2 linked regions of the Sphingobium yanoikuyae genome follow. The protein of the gene in region 1 interacts with the protein of each later gene in a pairwise test. Links are inferred from orthologs where the notes say so. Each region holds a gene or a part of one and is shown on either strand. Other genes may lie near its edges.

Region 1 (3,195 bases):
GATGGTGACCGAGGTCATGACCGTGCGCGGCAGCGTCTCGTTGACCGACAGGTCGATCAGCGACTTCATGTCCATCTTGCGGTACTTGCGCATATTTTCGCGGATACGGTCGTCGATCACCATCTTGTCGTTGATCGAATAGCCCACGATGGTCAGCACGGCGGCGATGATGTTGAGGTCGAACTCCAGCTGCGTGACCGCGAAGAAGCCCAGCGTCATCAGCACGTCGTGGACGATCGCGACGAAGGTCGACACGCCGAACTGCCATTCGTAGCGGAACCAGGAGAAGATCGCGATGCCGATGATCGCCAGCACGACCGCCAGCACGCCATTCTGGATCAGTTCGCCGGACACCTTGCCCGACACCGTGTCATAGCGCGAGAAGGTGACGCCGGGGAACTGCGCCTCCATCGCCTTGCGGGTCTTTTCAACCACGGCGTTGGCGGCGCCGGCGCCGCCCTGCTCGGGCAGCGGTAGGCGGATCTGCACCGTCTTGGGGTCGCCGAACTGCTGCAGCGAGCTTTCGCCCACGCGCAGCCCCGCGATCGTGTCGCGGACCTTGTCGGTCTCGACCGCCTGCGGGAACTTCGCCTCGATCATCAGGCCGCCGACAAAGTCGACGCCCAGGTTCAGGCCCTTGTAGAAGGTCGCGCCGACCGCCAGCACGGTCAGCAGCAGCGTCAGGCCAAAGGCCCAGTGGCGCAGCTTGACGAAGCCGATATTGGTGTTGTCGGGGACGAGCTTGAGAAGTTTCATGGGTTGTTCCTCCCGCCCCTCTTAAATGTGGATGTCCGTGGGACGAGTGCGACGCACCCAGCCCGAGACGAGAACGCGCGTGAAGGTCACGGCGGTGAACACGCTGGTCGCGATACCGATCAGCAGCACGATGGCGAAGCCCTTGACCGGGCCGGAGCCCAGCGCGAGCATGATGCCACCGGCGATCGCGTGGGTCACGTTCGCTTCGAAGATGGTGCGGCTGGCTTCCTTGTAGCCGAACTCGATCGCCTGTACGACCCCGCGCCCGCGTCGCCGCTCTTCGCGGATACGCTCATAGATCAGCACGTTGGCGTCGACCGCGGTGCCGATGGTCAGCACGAAACCGGCAATGCCCGGCAGGGTCAGCGTCGCACCCAAAATGCCCATCACGCCCAGGATCACCAGCACGTTGATGGCCACGGCCAGGTTCGCATACATGCCGAACCGGCCATAGCTCACGAACATGAAGGCAGCGACGGCGACGACCGCGACGATCGACGCAACCAGGCCGGCGCGGATCGAATCGGCGCCCAGGCCCGGACCGACGGTGCGTTCCTCGACTACGACGAAGTTGACCGGCAGCTTGCCCGACCGCAGCGCGATCGCCAGCTGATTCGCACCCTCGACGGTGAAGCTGCCCGAAATCGTCGCCGACCCGCCCAGGATCGGCTCATTGATGTTCGGCGCCGACAGCACCTTGCCATCCAGGATGATGGCGAAGGGGCGGTTGACATTCTGCGACGTCACCTTGGCGAACTTGTTGCCGCCCGATCCGTTGAAGCGGATGGTGACATTGGGTTCGTTGGTCTGCTGGTCATAGGTCTGCTGCGCGTCGGTCAGTTCCTCGCCCGACACCATCACCTGGCGGTGGACGGCGATCATCGGCGGCCCGGCCGGATTGGTCGGATAGGGCAGGACTTCGCTACCCACCGGCGCGCGGCCCTGGGCCACCTCGCTCGGATTGGCGCTCATGTCGACCAGCTTGAATTCCAGCTTCGCGGTCTGGCCCAGCAAAGCCTTCAGCGCCTTGGGATCCTGCAGGCCCGGCACCTGCACGACGATGCGGTTGGCGCCCTGCTGCTGGATGGTCGGCTCGCGCGTGCCCATTTCGTCGATGCGCTTGCGGATGACTTCGGTCGCGACCTGCATCGCGCTCTTGACCGCATTGTCGATTCCCGCCTGGGTCGGCGTGATGACGATGGTGGAGCTGTTGACCACCTCGACATTGAAGTCGCGCTGGCCGGTCAGGCCCGCACCCTGGGTCAGCGGGCGGATGCGCTCGACGGCGGCATCCACTTCGCTGGGGTTGCGGACCATGAAGCTGAGCTTCCCGTCACGGCTGGAGATATCGCCGATCGCGATCTTCGTCTCGCCCCGGCGCAGCTCCGTGCGGACCTGCTCCTCCATATTGGCGAGCCGCTGCTTGGCCACATCCTGGGTCGACGCTTCCAGCAGCAGATGGCTGCCGCCGGCAAGGTCGAGGCCCAGATTGACCCGCGTCTGCATGAAGGGGGGCAGCTTCGCCACCGTCGAATCGGGCAGGAAGCTCGGGACGGCGCAGAAGATGCCGATGATCAGCGGCAACAGGATGCCGGCGATGGCCCAGCGCGAGAAGTTCAGCATCGTTGGATCAGTCGTTCGCGGGCTTGGCGGTGGTCGGGTCGATCACGTCGGCCAGGGTCGACTTGACCGCCTTGACCTTCATGTTCGGCGCCAGCTCGATATCGACATAGATGTCGTCGACGCGCGCGACCTTGCCGACCAGGCCACCGCCGGTCACGACCTGATCGCCCTTCTTCACGGCGTCGATCTTGCCCTTATGTTCCTTCATCTTCTTCTGCTGCGGACGGATCAGCAGGAAGTAGAAGACGACGAAGATGAGGACCAGCGGTGCCATCTGCACCAGGATACCGGCGCCGGAGGCTTGCCCGCCCGCGGTCTGGGCAAAGGCTGGAGTAATGAACATGGTGGGACTTTCGCCTTATTTTTCGGTCTCCCCAACCCGCAGGGCGCGGGCATGGGATCAAGCGCGGGCGGCTAACACAGATGCCCGGGGCAAGGCAACAAGCTTGGCTTTTCGCGCCCGGAATGGCGGGCTTTGAAAGCATCGGGCAACGGACGGGAAAGCCGGTCATTTGCACGCCTCGCAAAAAGCCTGCATCGAATCCCTTGCAACTTCCAATTCATCCCTCTATTGGGCGCCCTCCGGTCGGGACGTAGCGCAGCCTGGTAGCGCATCACACTGGGGGTGTGGGGGTCGGAGGTTCGAATCCTCTCGTCCCGACCAAAATACCAGCTTTTATAAGCACTTGACGGGCGGCGGAAGCTGCCCGTTTTGCTATGCGCTTGCCGTGTAAGAGGCATGTAAGAGCTGCCCTGAATCGCCGCGCTCAACCGCTTCACACAGCTATTGTTGCCAACTACTATAGCGACATGAGA
Region 2 (3,424 bases), 160 kb from region 1 along the record:
CGATGCACGACACCTTCTACTTCCCGGACGAGGAAGGGCAGAAGAAGATGCTGCTGCGCACCCATACGTCGCCGGTGCAGATCCGCACCATGATGACGCAGGAACCGCCGATCCGCATCATCGCGCCCGGCCGCGTCTATCGCAGCGACAGCGACGCGACCCACACGCCGATGTTCCACCAGATCGAGGGGCTGGTGATCGACAAGGGCATCACGCTGGGTCACCTCAAATGGACGCTGGAGACCTTCCTCAAGGCCTTCTTCGAGCGCGAGGATATCGTCCTGCGCCTGCGCCCGAGCTATTTCCCGTTCACCGAGCCGTCGGTCGAAGTCGATGTCGGCTATACGCTGACCAATGGCCAGCGCGTCATCGGCGGCGACGGCGATGCGCCCGGTGGCGGCTGGCTGGAAGTGCTGGGAAGCGGCATGGTCAACCGCCGCGTGATCGAGGCCTGCGGCCTTGATCCCGACGAGTGGCAGGGCTTTGCCTTCGGCACCGGCGTCGACCGCCTCGCCATGCTGAAATATGGCATGAACGACCTGCGCGCCTTCTTCGACGGCGATCTGCGCTGGCTGAAACATTATGGATTCTCGGCACTCGACGTGCCCACGCTGTCGGGAGGAGTCGGCGCATGAAGTTCACCCTGAGCTGGCTCAAGACGCACCTCAAGACCGACGCCGACCTGGCGACGATCCTCAAGACGCTGAACGCCATCGGGCTGGAGGTCGAGGATGTGGAGAACCCGGCGGAGAAGCTGGGGGCGTTCAAGATCGCCAAGATCCTGACCGCCGAGCGCCACCCGCAGGCCGACAAGCTGCAGGTGCTGAGCGTCGACCATGGCGACGGCAACCCGCTGCAGGTCGTGTGCGGCGCGCCCAATGCCCGCGCCGGCCTGATCGGCGTGTTCGGGGTCGAGGGCGCGGTGGTGCCGGTCAACGGCATGGTGCTCAAGAAGACCGCCATTCGCGGCGTCGAATCCAACGGCATGATGTGCTCCACCCGTGAACTGGAGCTGGGTGACGATCATGACGGCATCATCGAACTGGCCGGCGACGCGCCGGTGGGTGAGGTCTATGCCAACTGGGCCGGCCTCAACGATCCGGTCATCGACGTGTCGATCACGCCGAACCGTCAGGACTGCATGGGCGTACGCGGCATCGCCCGCGACCTCGCCGCCGCTGGCCTGGGTACGCTCAACGCCATCATCGTGCCCGAGATAGCCGGCGTGGGCCCCGGCCCGGACGTGCGCACCGACGATGTCGACGGCTGCCCCGCCTTCTTCGCCCGATCGGTCAAGGGCGTGACCAACGGCGCCTCGCCCGAATGGATGGCGCGCAGGCTCAAGGCGATCGGCCAGAAGCCGATCAGCGCGCTGGTGGACATCACCAACTATATCATGATCGACCTCGGCCGGCCGCTCCATGTCTATGACATGGCGACGCTCAAGGGCGGACTGGTTGCGCGCAAGGGCAAGGCCGGCGAGCAGGTGCTCGCGCTCAATGGCAAGACCTATGCCATCGACGAGACGATGACCGTCATCGCCGACGACGAGGCCGTGCATGACATTGGCGGCATCATGGGCGGCGAACATTCGGGCGCGCAGGACGGCACCACCGACGTGCTGATCGAATGCGCCTATTTCACGCCGGAGCGGATCGCGGTGACCGGCCAGAAGCTGGCGCTGACCTCAGATGCGCGCGGCCGGTTCGAGCGCGGCGTCGATCCCGCCTTCCTGGACGATGGCCTGTCAATCGCGACCAGCCTGGTCATGACCCTGTGCGGCGGCACCGCGTCGGAAGCGACCCGCGCCGGCACCCCGCCCGCCACGCCCAAGACGGTCGCCTATGCGCCCGACCAGTGCCTGGCGCTGGCCGGCGTCGATGTGCCGTTCGACACCCAGCGGCGCATCCTCGAAAGCCTGGGCTTCGGGGTCGAAGGCGAATCCTCGGGGATCGAGTATCAGGACGGCGTGCCGGTTTCGGTGCCCGTCAGCTGGACCATCACCGTGCCGACCTGGCGCCGCGACGTCGATGGCTGGCCTGACATCGTCGAGGAAGTGGTGCGCATCGTCGGCCTGGACCATGTGCCGTCCACCCCGCTGCCGCGCGTGCCGGGCGTCGCCCGTCCGACCGCCACGCCCGAGCAGCTGGTCGAGCGCCGCGTGCGCCGCACCGCCGCCGCCCGCGGCCTCGCCGAAGCGATCAACTGGTCCTTCATTTCCGAGAAGGAAGCCGCGAGCGTCGGCGGTGGCGACTGGACGCTGGCCAATCCGATCTCCGAAGATCTGAAGGTCATGCGGCCCTCGCTGCTGCCCGGTTTGCTGTCCGCGACCAAGCGCAATGTCGATCGCAGCGCCACGTCGATCCGGCTGTTTGAACTCGGCCGGCGCTATTTCAAGCAGGGCGAGCGCGCCACGGTCGGCTTCGTCTTGGCCGGCGAGAAGACCGCGCGCGGCTGGCAGGGCGGCAAGGCCCAGCCCTTCGACGCGTTCGACGCCAAGGGCGAAGTGATCGCGCTGCTGGCGGCTGCCGGCGCGCCGGTCGGCAATCTGCAGAGCATGGGCGAGGCATCGGCGGCCTATCATCCGGGCCAGTCGGGCACGCTGCGCCTTGGCCCCAAGGTGGTGCTGGCCGAATATGGCGTGCTGCACCCGAGCCTGGCCAAGCAGTTCGGCCTGTCGGGCACCGTGGTCGCGGGCGAGATCTTCCTCGATGCGATCCCGGCCAAGCGCAAGAGCGGCTTCATGCGCGCGCCTTACGCCCCGCCGGCGTTGCAGGCGGTGAAGCGCGACTTCGCCTTCCTGGTGCCGGAGACGGTCGAGGCGGATGCGCTGGTGCGCGCGGTCAAGGGCGCGGACAAGAAGGCGATCGTCGACGCCCGCCTGTTCGACGTCTTCACCGGCCCCGGCGTGGATGAAGGCCACAAGTCGCTGGCGGTCGAGATCACGCTGCAGCCGGGCGAGAAGAGCTTCGCCCAGGAAGAGCTGGATGTGATCAGCGCCGCCGTGGTCAAGGCCGCCCAGAAGCTGGGCGCGAGCCTGCGCGGCTAAGACGGGAAAGGCCGGCGATGGACGGGAAGGCTGAACGACTTCAGGCCCGCCTCGCCGGCCTCTTCTACATCGGCACCATTGGCTGCGGCATGTTTGCCGAGGCGGTGGTGCGCGCAGCCCTGATCGTGCCGGGCAACGGACGCGAGACGATGCGCAACATCGCGGACTATCCCTGGCTCTATCGGGCCGGCGGGGCGAGCGATGTCGCGATGCTCTGCTGCTATCTGGCGGTGACCGCCCTGCTCTATGGCCTTTTCGCGCCGACCGGGCGGGTGCTGGCGCGCACCGCCGCCCTGTTCAGCCTTACCGGCATTGCCGTGCTGGCGGGCAACAGCCTGCTCCATCTGCTGCCGCTTGCGCTGATCGATGGCGCGC

Evidence for each region.
Region 2: the proteins of secD (region 1) and pheT interact in binary tests that used the Escherichia coli proteins (3 or more experiments, as listed by UniProt). The link is inferred for Sphingobium yanoikuyae from one-to-one orthologs.

The regions. Positions count from the first base shown.
Region 1 is NZ_CP139979.1:3,790,312-3,793,506, forward strand. The notes cover bases 79-2,958. They hold secD (protein translocase subunit SecD), read right to left. Parts: upstream 2,380-2,958; coding sequence 778-2,379; downstream 79-777. Other genes in these bases: secF (protein translocase subunit SecF), read right to left, coding at 79-756; yajC (preprotein translocase subunit YajC), read right to left, coding at 2,387-2,722. In the rest of the region: more of secF, read right to left, coding at 1-78. UniProt on the Escherichia coli protein: Part of the Sec protein translocase complex. Interacts with the SecYEG preprotein conducting channel. SecDF uses the proton motive force (PMF) to complete protein translocation after the ATP-dependent function of SecA.
Region 2 is NZ_CP139979.1:3,954,713-3,958,136, forward strand. What follows is about bases 232-3,340. They hold pheT (phenylalanine--tRNA ligase subunit beta), read left to right. Parts: upstream 232-631; coding sequence 632-3,049; downstream 3,050-3,340. Other genes in these bases: pheS (phenylalanine--tRNA ligase subunit alpha), read left to right, coding at 232-635; U0025_RS18310 (DUF4386 domain-containing protein), read left to right, coding at 3,067-3,340. Also shown: more of pheS, read left to right, coding at 1-231; more of U0025_RS18310, read left to right, coding at 3,341-3,424.